DNA from 3 places in the Serratia surfactantfaciens genome. Region 1 is predicted to be linked to each of the others. Evidence: predicted binding sites of a transcription regulator. Region 1 holds the regulator's gene; each other region holds the start of a gene.

Evidence for each region. Region 1 encodes PurR, which represses purine synthesis genes. Its sites were predicted from a motif close to CANGCAAACGTTTGCNTG; they were not measured.
Region 2: a site for PurR is predicted at 2,152-2,169, ahead of purT (formate-dependent phosphoribosylglycinamide formyltransferase). Genes of this name have one in related genera too.
Region 3: a site for PurR is predicted at 1,721-1,738, ahead of purH (bifunctional phosphoribosylaminoimidazolecarboxamide formyltransferase/IMP cyclohydrolase). Genes of this name have one in related genera too.

Annotation. Positions count from the first base shown of each region.
Region 1 is NZ_CP016948.1:1,636,469-1,640,611, forward strand. It holds gene punC (purine nucleoside transporter PunC) at 1-734, opposite strand, end outside; gene punR (DNA-binding transcriptional activator PunR) at 858-1,802, shown strand; gene purR (HTH-type transcriptional repressor PurR) at 1,799-2,824, opposite strand; gene cydH (cytochrome bd-I oxidase subunit CydH) at 3,149-3,238, shown strand; gene sodB (superoxide dismutase [Fe]) at 3,301-3,879, opposite strand; gene ATE40_RS07860 (C40 family peptidase) at 4,079-4,143, opposite strand, start outside.
Region 2 is NZ_CP016948.1:2,272,825-2,276,967, reverse strand. It holds gene ATE40_RS10740 (glycosyltransferase) at 1-575, shown strand, start outside; gene ATE40_RS10735 (YoaH family protein) at 638-883, shown strand; gene purT (formate-dependent phosphoribosylglycinamide formyltransferase) at 918-2,096, opposite strand; gene cspE (transcription antiterminator/RNA stability regulator CspE) at 2,343-2,552, shown strand; gene dbpA (ATP-dependent RNA helicase DbpA) at 2,700-4,082, shown strand.
Region 3 is NZ_CP016948.1:4,760,278-4,764,420, forward strand. It holds gene purH (bifunctional phosphoribosylaminoimidazolecarboxamide formyltransferase/IMP cyclohydrolase) at 1-1,559, opposite strand, end outside; rRNA gene ATE40_RS22250 (16S ribosomal RNA) at 2,196-3,694, shown strand; gene actP (cation/acetate symporter ActP) at 3,819-4,143, opposite strand, start outside.

The sequences.
Region 1 (4,143 bases):
AGACCGATGTCGCTCGGGCTATAGCCCATATCGCCGAGGATGAACGGCGAACCGGTCAGCCAGGCGAAGAAACCGGCCGAGCAGGCGGCGTACATCGCGACGTTGCCGCTGAACACCGGAGATTTCAACAGTTGCCAGAAGCTGACGCCGTTTTTCGGCGCGTCGGCGGCGGGTTGCGTTTTGGCGCGCTCTTTGAGCATCAACGTCGGCAGCAGCAGCAGCGCGGTGATCACCAACAGCGCGGCGAAGATCGCCCGCCAGCTGGCGTGGTTCAGCAGCCAGGCGCCAAGCAGCGGGGCCAACGCCGGTGACAGCGCCACCAGCGGCATTATGGTGGCGAACACGCGATTGGCCTGACCTTCACGATAACGGTCGACCACCAGCGCTTGCCAGATGGCGGTGGCGGAACAGACGCCGACCGCCTGAATAAAGCGCAGGATCCACAGCTGCAGGGCGTTTTCCACCCACAGCATGCCGAGGCAGCCGAGGGCGAACAGCGTCAGGCCAATCAATAATACCGGTTTACGCCCCAGGCGATCGGAGAGCGGCCCCCACAGCAGCTGCGCGAAGGCGAAGCCGGCCAGGAAGATGCTCAGGCTGGCGCTCACGGCGCCGGCGGAGATTTGCAGTTCTTCGCGCATGGCGCCGAAGGCAGGCAGATACATATCGGTCGCCAGATAACCCAACATGCTCAGGCCGGCGAGGTAGAACATAAAGCCAAAAGAATTTCGCATGGTATTTCTCGTTAATATTTTAGTATCGCAGGTTTTTAGCGCCGGCCAGTGTATCCGGCTGGATCTCTGCTTGTGAAACGGTAATATTTGCAAAGTGCTGTTAAAAAAATTGAAGGCAAAGCGATGTGGTCTGAATATTCACTTGAAGTCGTCGACGCGGTAGCGCGCACCGGCAGTTTCAGCGCGGCGGCGCAGGAGCTGCACCGGGTGCCGTCGGCGGTGAGTTATACCGTGCGGCAGCTGGAGCAATGGCTGGCGGTGCCGCTGTTTGAGCGGCGTCACCGCGATGTGGAGCTGACGCCGGCCGGTGCGTTGTTTATCAAGGATGCGCGAGCTGTTATCAAAAAAATGCTCGACACCCGCCGGCACTGTCAGCAGGTGGCCAACGGTTGGCGCGGTCAGCTGAATATCGCGGTGGATATCATCGTCAAACCGCAGCGCAGCCGCCAGCTGGTGCTGGATTTCTACCGCCATTTCCCCGACGTCGAGTTGATGCTGCAACCCGAGGTGTTCAACGGCGTCTGGGATGCGCTGGCGGACGGCAGGGCGGACATGGCGATCGGCGCCACGCGTGCGGTGCCGGTCGGCGGCGGTTTTGCCTTCCGCGACATGGGCTATATGAACTGGCTGTGCGTAGTCAGCCCGCAACACCCGCTGGCGCAGCTGGCGGGGCCGCTGCATGACGATCAGTTGCGGCCGTACCCTTCGCTTTGTCTGGAGGACACCTCGCGCAATTTGCCCAAGCGCGTCACCTGGACGCTGGATAACCAGCGGCGGCTGGTGGTGCCGGACTGGACGTCGGCGCTCGACTGTTTGTGCGCCGGGCTGTGCGTCGGCATGATGCCGGCACATCGGGCGCTGCCGCTGGTGCAGCGCGGTGAGCTGAAGGCGTTGCAGCTGCAGCAGCCGTTTCCCGCCAGCCCTTGCTGCCTGACCTGGCAGCAGGATAAACCGTCACCGGCGATGAGTTGGCTACTGGCGTATCTGGGCGATGGGGAGACGCTGAATCAGGAGTGGCTGAGCGAGGCGGCGCCGGAAGCCGTGCAGGCTTCCGGCTCAGGGGATTAGCGGCGGTAGTCGATGAACGGGCCATCGGCGACCGAGCGGCGTTCGATCAGCTTCGGATGCACTTCGATCACCTGCGACTCTTCGCGCTTGCTGATGATGCGATCCAGCAGCATGGTGAAGGCCATTTCGCCCAGGCGTTCTTTCGGCTGATGAATGGTGGTCAGCGCCGGGGTGAAGTAGCGGGCGTTGCGCACGTTGTCGTAGCCGATTACGGAAATATCCTGCGGCACCCGCAGCCCCAGCTCGTCGGCGGCGCAGATGGCGCCCATCGCCATGATGTCACCGCCGCAGAATACTGCGGTCGGCCGCTGTTTTTGCGACAGGATCTGGTGCATCGCCTTGTAACCGGATTCCGGCTCGAAGTCGCCCTGTACGATCCACTCTTCGCGAATGTCGATCTGCGCTTCCTGCAGCGCTTTCATAAAGCCCTGATGGCGGCCGCCGCCGGTGTTGCGCGACAGCTGGCCCGGGATGGCGCCGATATCGCGGTGGCCGCGTTCGATCAGATAACGGCCGGCGAGATAGCCGCCTTCGAAGGCGTTATCGATGATGGTGTCGGTGAAGTCGCCGCGCGCCGCACCCCAGTCCATCACCACCATCGGGATGTTACGGTAGTCTTCCAGCATGCCCAGCAGCTGATCCGGGTATTCGGAACACATCACCAGCAGGCCGTCGACGCGCTTTTGCGCCAGCATCGCCAGGTAGGCGCGCTGTTTGTCCAGGTTGTTGTGCGAGTTGCACAGGATCAGGGTGTAGCCTTTGCTGTAGCAACTGTTTTCCACCGCTTCGATCACTTCGGCGAAGTAGGGGGCTTCACTCGAGGTGGCCAGCAGGCCGATCGACTTGGTGTGATTGACTTTCAGGCTGCGCGCCACGGCGCTCGGCGAGTAGTGCAGTTCTTTGATGGCGGCCCACACGGCCGCTTTGGTCTCTTCGGCGACGAAACGAGTCTTATTGATGACGTGCGAAACGGTGGTGGTGGAAACGCCCGCGCGTTTGGCCACATCTTTAATCGTTGCCATGTAAGGAATGACTCCTGAACTCACATGTTTACAGCATGTAAGTGTGATGTTAATCGTTTGCCTACGTAGATCCTTCTCCAGAGAAGCGAAAACTGAGTTTTTAGTGTGTTGAAGTCTTCAGCGCTTAATCAGGAGGGGCATGGATGCCGGTACGCAGTTGTGAACTGCGAATTTTGTCGCATATTGAGCAAAAGTGGAAGAGGTAATCGATATTATAAACCGGGAAATGATAACAAGATTTTATCGGCGAACTGTGGGAAAATGATTTGACGTACTAATTGTACGCCTTTTATCCTTAGGAAAGCCCATTTTAAAGGAGTTGTCATGGATACCGAATTGAAGATGTCGCTGTTCACCACCGTTTGCGCGCTGGCGGTCATTATCGCTTTCAGCTTCGTTGCCGCGTTGAACTGATTTCCCCCCGGCGCTAAAAAAGGCGCAGCCTGGCTGCGCCTCGTCACATCAGAAACCTGTGCTTACGCCAGGTTTTCCGCTGCGAAGGTCCAGTTGACCAACGCCCAGAAGTTTTCCAGGTATTTTGGACGCGCATTGCGGTAATCGATGTAATACGCGTGTTCCCACACGTCAACGGTCAGCAGCGGTTTGTCTTCACCGGTCAGCGGGGTTGCCGCGTTAGAGGTGTTGACGATCGCCAGCGCGCCGTCCGGTTTTTTCACCAGCCAGGTCCAGCCGGCGCCGAAGTTTTTCACGGCGGCATCGGTGAACTGCTCTTTGAACGCAGCGAAAGAGCCGAAGGACTTGACGATCGCCGCCGCCAGTTCGCCCTGCGGTTCACCGCCGCCCTGTGGCGACAGGCAGTGCCAGTAGAAGGTGTGGTTCCACACCTGCGCGGCGTTGTTGAACACGCCGCCGTTAGAGGTCTTGATGATCTCTTCGAGCGATTTGCCCTCGAACTCGCTGCCTTTCACCAGGTTGTTCAGGTTAACCACGTAGGTGTTGTGGTGTTTGCCGTAGTGGTATTCCAGGGTTTCGGCGGAGATGTGCGGCTCGAGCGCGTTTTTCTCATACGGTAATACAGGTAATTCAAACGACATTGCTTCCTCCTTTACAGCGCCATGTGCTTCCCGCCGGGGCGGGAACCGGATGGGCCGTTTTTTATTGTGGTCATTCAATCTTAACAATTTTCACCATAAAAAACAGGAGGAAAAGCGAGAAATGCGCGTGGGGAAGTGCGATGGGCGATAGCTTGAGCAGGCGGTTGCGACCGGGGCCGCAACCGCGCAGAGCGGGAAATTAACGAATGGTTTTCGGCGTCACTACGCGGCGTGCGCCGATGTAGTGGTTCTGCCAATAGTCGT
Region 2 (4,143 bases), 640 kb from region 1:
TTATCACCGGCGTACAGTGGTTAGAACGGGCATTGAAATCGCGAAAATTTATTCACGTTGTATGGCTGGCGATATATCGCCTCGATTTTATCCGCCGGCATCAGCTTTATTTTGAACCAGGGTTACATCATCAGGATATTCCCTGGACGACCGAAGTCATGTTTAATGCCCAGCGGGTCAAGTATTTAAGCACGCCGCTGTACCGTCAACGGGTGCACGATAAGTCGATCAGCAATCGTCGCCGCACCGGCAAAGCAAACGTGGATTATCAACGCCACTATATGAAAATCGTCGAAATGCTGGAGCGGCTCAACCTGCGCTATGCAGGCAGCATTGCCATTCGTCCGGCTTTCCACTGGCAAATCACCCGCGAAGCGTTGGGCATTTGCCATAGCATTCGTCGTGAGCCGGATCCGCTTGCCCAGAATCAGATTACCGAAGAGTTTTATCAGCGCGGCATCGACAGAGCGATGTCCGCCAATGCGCGCGGCGTGAAGCAGGGGTGGCATGTCATGCTGTGGCGGCATCGCCTGAAGCAGTGGCGCAGCGATAACGGCTGTTCGCAACCGGCCTGAGGCTTGGGATCCGCCGCATTAGCGCGTATACTCCTTCTCCCTTTTGCCGGAGAGAACGACACATGCATGCAGGTATGCCATTACTGAGTCACGCGGAGCAGCAGGAAGCGGCGGATCGCATCCATCAACTGATGGAGCAGGGCATGAGCAGCGGTGAAGCCATTGCTCGCGTTGCGCAGGAAATTCGTGAGAAGCATCAGGGCGCTCAGGTTGCGGTATTGTTCGATGACGATGATGAAGACGAGCAGCATGAAGTCGCGCCGGATGCGTCGTTGGATGACGATGCCGAAGAAGACGAAGATTATTGATGTTATCGGGGCCGCGTAAGCGGCCCCGTCAGTTTCAGCTTTCAACCGCCACGGCGGCGGCGGCCTGCTTCGCTCGCTCCACCGCGTGTTCAGTGGTGTCCGCGGTGGCCAGCGCAACGCCAAGACGGCGTTGCCCGGCGATTTCCGGTTTGCCGAACAGACGCAGCTGGTTGTACCCGCGCAATGCGTTTTCCAACCCGCTGAAACGCACATCGCTGCTGGTGAGCTGCGGCAGGATCACCGCCGAGGCGGAAGGGCCGAACTGGCGAATGGCGCCGATCGGCAAGCCGAGAAACGCGCGAACGTGCAGGGCGAACTCGGACAGATCCTGTGAAATCAAAGTGACCATGCCGGTATCATGCGGGCGTGGCGACACTTCGCTGAAGATCACGTCGTCGCCACAGACGAACAGCTCCACGCCGAACAGGCCGAAACCGCCCAGGGCTTTCACGACTTTCTCCGCGATCGCCTGAGCGCGGTTCAGCGCCGTGGCCGACATGCGCTGCGGCTGCCAGGATTCGCGATAATCTCCGTCTTCCTGACGATGCCCGATCGGCTCGCAGAAATGCACGCCATCCACTGCGCTGATGGTCAGCAGCGTAATTTCAAAGTCAAATCTTACCAGCCCTTCGACGATCACTCTGCCGCCGCCGGCCCGGCCGCCCTGTTGGGCATAATCCCAGGACTGTTGCAACTGGTCGGGCGTGCGGATCAGGCTTTGGCCTTTACCGGAGGAGCTCATCACCGGTTTGACGATGCACGGGTAGCCGATATGTTCAACCGCCTGGCGGAAGGCGGCCTCGCTGTCGGCAAAGCGATAGCTCGAGGTGGGCAAACCGAGATCTTCCGCCGCCAGACGGCGAATGCCTTCGCGGTTCATGGTCAGGCGCGTGGCTTCGGCGCAGGGCACGACGCGGTGCCCTTGATGTTCAAGCTCCACCAGCATGGCGGTGGCGATCGCTTCGATTTCGGGAACGATATAGTCCGGCCGTTCTTGTTCGATAACGGCTTTCAGCGCGTCGCCGTCCAGCATATTGATGACGTGGCTGCGGTGCGCCACATGCATGGCGGGCGCATCGGCGTAGCGATCGACGGCGATCACTTCCAGACCTAGGCGCTGGCATTCAATGGCGACTTCTTTGCCCAACTCGCCGGAGCCGAGCAACATGACGCGGGTGGCGGAAGGGCGCAGGGCGGTTCCAATCGTTAACATAGTTTCGTACCTGGATCGGTGAAAGTAAGCGGATTGATGATCGGCGGGCAGTATATACGAAAACGATTGCGTGCACAGCCGTCGCGCCAGTTTTGTTGCTAACTGACTGTTTTTATAACAAGCAGAAATATTTGCCCTGCATGGGCGATTATGCGTTAATAACCGACGGCGAAAGAAGGCCTACTTATCACAAGGTTTTCGCGTCTCGTGCCGTCAAGGCAGGTTTATCAAGTAAAGGAAACACAAATGAGCAAGATCACTGGTCACGTTAAATGGTTCAACGAAAGCAAAGGTTTCGGCTTCATTACCCCTGCCGATGGCTCTAAAGACGTTTTCGTGCATTTTTCCGCTATCGTTAGCGATGGTTTCAAGACCCTGGCTGAAGGCCAGCAGGTTGAGTTCTCCATCCAGGACAGCCAACGTGGCCCGGCTGCAGCCAACGTCGTTGCTATTTAACGACAGCGTTGCCAAGAAACCCGCCGCCGGCGGGTTTTTTTATGCCCGCAGCCCGTAACGCCGCCCATCTCTGTTATCATTTACCGCTGATTCGGCGCTAACCTGCGGGCGCGCCGCCATTTCATTCGCCATATAAGAGTTATCGCCGTGAGCACAGTTTCTTTTTCTTCCCTGCCGCTGCCAGCCGAACAGTTGGCCAACCTCAACGAACTGGGGTACGCCGAAATGACGCCGGTGCAGGCCGCCGCGTTGCCCGCCATCCTGCAAGGGCGGGACGTGCGCGCCAAGGCGAAAACCGGCAGCGGTAAAACGGCGGCGTTCGGCATTGGCCTGCTGAACAGCATCGTCGTCGGTCAGGTCGCCACACAGGCGCTGGTGCTTTGCCCGACCCGCGAGCTGGCCGATCAGGTCAGCAAAGAGCTGCGCCGCCTGGCGCGTTTCACGCAGAACATCAAGATCCTGACGCTGTGCGGCGGCCAGCCGATGGGGCCACAGCTCGATTCGCTGGTGCATGCGCCACACATCGTGGTGGGGACGCCGGGCCGTATCCAGGAGCACCTGCGCAAGAAAACGCTGCAGTTGGACGAGCTGAAAATGCTGGTGCTGGATGAGGCCGATCGCATGCTGGACATGGGGTTTGCCGACGATATCGACGATGTTATCAGCTACACGCCGCCGCAGCGCCAGACGTTGCTGTTCTCCGCCACTTATCCGGCGGGCATCGAGCGCATCAGCGAGCGCGTTCAGCGCCAGCCGCTGAGCGTCGAGGTGGACGATGGCGAAGCGCAGACTTCCATCGAACAACGCTTCTATGAGACTACCCGCGATCAGCGCCCGGCGCTGCTGGTGTCGGCGATTCGCCATCATCAACCCGCGTCCTGCGTGGTGTTCTGCAATACCAAGCGCGATTGCCAGACGGTGCTTGAAGCCCTGGAGGCCCGCAACATCAGCGCACTGGCGCTGCATGGCGATCTGGAGCAGCGCGATCGCGATCAGGTGTTGGTACGTTTCGCCAACCGCAGTTGCCGGGTGTTGGTGGCGACCGACGTCGCCGCTCGCGGCCTGGATATCAAAGAGCTGGAGCTGGTGGTTAACTACGAGCTGGCGTTCGATCCCGAAGTGCATGTGCACCGCATTGGCCGCACCGGCCGCGCCGGCCTGAGCGGACTGGCGGTCAGCCTGTGCACGCCGCAGGAAATGGCGCGGGCGCACGCGATTGAAGATTATCTGCAGATGAGCGTCGATTGGGCACCGGTGTCCGAGCTGAGCGGGGCGGCGAGCGGTTCGCTGGAAGCGGAGATGGTGACGCTATGCATCGACGGCGGCCGTAAGGCGAAAATCCGTCCCGGCGATATCCTTGGCGCGTTGACCGGCGACGCCGGGCTGACGGCGGCGGAAGTGGGCAAGATCGACATGTTCCCGGTGCACGCCTATGTCGCTATTCGCAAGGCCAGCGCGCGCAAGGCGCTGCAACAGCTGCAGCAGGGTAAAATCAAAGGCAAAAGCTGCAAGGTACGGCTGCTGAAATAAGCCGAAGGCGGGTGGCGGTTTGCCTTCCCGCCATTATCTATTTATACTGTATATAATTACA
Region 3 (4,143 bases), 2.0 Mb from region 1:
ATCATCGCAATGCCGTGTTCGTTGGCGGCGGCGATCACTTCGTCGTCGCGGATCGAACCGCCCGGCTGGATCACGCAGGTGATGCCAACCGCCGCTGCGGCGTCGATGCCGTCGCGGAACGGGAAGAAGGCGTCGGAGGCCATGGCGGAGCCTTTTACTTCCAGCCCTTCGTCGCCCGCTTTGATGCCGGCGATCTTGGCGGAGTAAACGCGGCTCATCTGGCCGGCGCCTATGCCGATGGTCATATTGTCACGCGCATACACGATAGCGTTGGATTTCACGAACTTGGCCACTTTCCAGCAGAACAGCGCGTCACGCAGTTCCTGTTCGGTCGGCTGGCGCTCTGATACCACGCGCAGATCGCCGGCGGTCACCATGCCCAGATCGCGATCCTGCACCAGCAGCCCGCCGTTGACGCGTTTGAAGTCCAGCCCAGCCACGCGTTGCTGCCACTGGCCGCAGGCCAGCACGCGCACGTTCTGTTTGGCGGCCAGCAGGGAGCGCGCTTCCTGGGTGACGCTTGGCGCAATGATCACTTCCACGAACTGGCGGCTGATGATCGCCTGTGCGGTGGCGGCGTCCAGTTCGCGGTTAAAGGCGATGATGCCGCCGAAGGCGGAGGTCGGGTCGGTTTGGTAAGCACGCTCGTAGGCGGCCAGGATGTCGTCGCCGATCGCCACGCCGCAAGGGTTGGCGTGCTTGACGATCACGCAGGCCGGTTCGGCGAACTCTTTCACGCATTCCAGCGCGGCGTCGGTATCGGCGATGTTGTTATAGGACAGCGCTTTGCCTTGCAGCTGTTCGGCGGTCGCGACGGACGCTTCCTTTACCTCTTCCTCTATATAGAAGGCGGCCTGCTGGTGGCTGTTCTCACCGTAGCGCATATCCTGCTTCTTAATGTAGTTGAGGTTCAGGGTGCGCGGGAAGCGGCCGGACGGCTGCTCGGTCTCGCCGTGGTACGCCGGCACCAGCGCGCCGAAGTAGTTGGCGATCATGCTGTCGTAGGCGGCGGTGTGTTCGAAAGCTTTGATGGCGAGATCGAAACGGGTGGCATAGCGCAGCGAACCGTCGTTGTTGTCCATCTCGGTAATGATGGCGGCGTAGTCGCTGCTCTTCACTACGATGGCGACGTCTTTATGGTTCTTGGCGGCGGAGCGCACCATGGTCGGGCCGCCGATATCGATATTCTCGACCGCATCCTCCAGCGAGCAATCCGGGCGCGCCACGGTTTGGGCGAACGGGTACAGATTGACGACCACCATGTCGATAGGCTTGATGTCATGCTGATTCATGACGGCATCGTCCTGGCCGCGGCGGCCGAGAATGCCGCCGTGGACTTTAGGGTGCAGGGTTTTGACTCGTCCGTCCATCATTTCCGGGAAACCGGTGTAGTCGGAAACTTCGGTAACGGACAGACCGGCGTCTGCCAGCAGACGGGCGGTGCCGCCAGTGGAGAGCAGTTCAACGCCGCGCTGGGAAAGCGCTTCGGCGAATTCAACGATACCGGTTTTGTCAGACACGCTGAGCAGGGCCCGGCGGATTGGACGAGGTTGTTGCATGGTTTTATCCCTTGGCTTTGAGTCGCAATTAAAGAGCGTTACGTGAATGTCCACCTCGTTCTCTCTATAAAGCGCGGTTTTTTGCCTTATAAAGGGAGGGACAGGCACAAATTCAGGTAACGCCCCCATAAAAGGGGGATCGTTTCGTCGCGGGGAATTGTAGCGAAAACGTTTGCGTGGCGCTCGTAAATTTTCCGTACAAATCGCATCTGTGGATAACACTGTGTGCAAGTGGGTATAAGGCGGGGTTTTGCTGTGGAATGCAGCGAACGATCGTTTTTGCTGAAAATACCTGTTGCGGCCTGCGAGGAACTCCCTATAATGCGCCTCCATCGACACGGAACATGTGAACAACTTCACAGAGTATCCGGGGGTCGCAGAGAAAAAATCCTGAAAATTAGGGTTGACTCTGAAAGAGGAAAGCGTAATATACGCCACCTCGAGTTAGCAAGCGAAAGCGCCTAACTCACTGCTCTTTAACAATTTATCAGACAATCTGTGTGGGCACTCCACAAGACGATATCCAGCATCTTCGGATGCAAAAAAATATCAAGTCTTGAAGAGTGACTAACTGAAGTAAAATTCATGCAGTAAATCTTTGAGCATCGCTTCTCGAGTGGAAGCAAATCAAGCTTTTAATTGAAGAGTTTGATCATGGCTCAGATTGAACGCTGGCGGCAGGCTTAACACATGCAAGTCGAGCGGTAGCACAAGAGAGCTTGCTCTCTGGGTGACGAGCGGCGGACGGGTGAGTAATGTCTGGGAAACTGCCTGATGGAGGGGGATAACTACTGGAAACGGTAGCTAATACCGCATAACGTCGCAAGACCAAAGAGGGGGACCTTCGGGCCTCTTGCCATCAGATGTGCCCAGATGGGATTAGCTAGTAGGTGGGGTAATGGCTCACCTAGGCGACGATCCCTAGCTGGTCTGAGAGGATGACCAGCCACACTGGAACTGAGACACGGTCCAGACTCCTACGGGAGGCAGCAGTGGGGAATATTGCACAATGGGCGCAAGCCTGATGCAGCCATGCCGCGTGTGTGAAGAAGGCCTTCGGGTTGTAAAGCACTTTCAGCGAGGAGGAAGGTGGTGAACTTAATACGTTCATCAATTGACGTTACTCGCAGAAGAAGCACCGGCTAACTCCGTGCCAGCAGCCGCGGTAATACGGAGGGTGCAAGCGTTAATCGGAATTACTGGGCGTAAAGCGCACGCAGGCGGTTTGTTAAGTCAGATGTGAAATCCCCGGGCTCAACCTGGGAACTGCATTTGAAACTGGCAAGCTAGAGTCTCGTAGAGGGGGGTAGAATTCCAGGTGTAGCGGTGAAATGCGTAGAGATCTGGAGGAATACCGGTGGCGAAGGCGGCCCCCTGGACGAAGACTGACGCTCAGGTGCGAAAGCGTGGGGAGCAAACAGGATTAGATACCCTGGTAGTCCACGCTGTAAACGATGTCGATTTGGAGGTTGTGCCCTTGAGGCGTGGCTTCCGGAGCTAACGCGTTAAATCGACCGCCTGGGGAGTACGGCCGCAAGGTTAAAACTCAAATGAATTGACGGGGGCCCGCACAAGCGGTGGAGCATGTGGTTTAATTCGATGCAACGCGAAGAACCTTACCTACTCTTGACATCCAGAGAACTTAGCAGAGATGCTTTGGTGCCTTCGGGAACTCTGAGACAGGTGCTGCATGGCTGTCGTCAGCTCGTGTTGTGAAATGTTGGGTTAAGTCCCGCAACGAGCGCAACCCTTATCCTTTGTTGCCAGCGGTTCGGCCGGGAACTCAAAGGAGACTGCCAGTGATAAACTGGAGGAAGGTGGGGATGACGTCAAGTCATCATGGCCCTTACGAGTAGGGCTACACACGTGCTACAATGGCATATACAAAGAGAAGCGACCTCGCGAGAGCAAGCGGACCTCATAAAGTATGTCGTAGTCCGGATTGGAGTCTGCAACTCGACTCCATGAAGTCGGAATCGCTAGTAATCGTAGATCAGAATGCTACGGTGAATACGTTCCCGGGCCTTGTACACTGGCGGGCAGTGTGGGGTCTCCCCATGCGAGAGTAGGACACTGCCAGGCATCAAACAAAGCCGAAAGCCCTGAACTGACGTTCAGGGCTTTTTGCTATGCGTAAAAAACAAAAAAGCGCAGCTACGCTGCGCTGCTTTACCCAACTTCTCTCCGACAGGCAGCCAGAGAAAAGGCCCCGAAGGGCCTTTGATTAGGGTGTGTTTGCTTTTTTCACTTATTATTCGGTTAATGCGAGCTGCCCTGAGAGATGCCCAGTCCGGTTTGCGAACGGACAAACTGGGCCCGGAAGCGTTCCCTTTCTTGCTGTCCAGCCAGCGAGCCGTCGGTTATCGAGAACAGCCAGGTGCCGACAAAGGCCACGATCATCGAGAACAGCGCCGGATATTCATACGGATAAATCGGTTTTTCATGGCCGAGGATCTGCACCCAGATCGTCGGGCCGAGGATCATCAGTATCACCGCCGTCAGCAGGCCCAGCCAGCCGCCAATCATCGCGCCACGGGTAGTCAAACGCGACCAGTACATCGACAGGATGATGATAGGGAAGTTA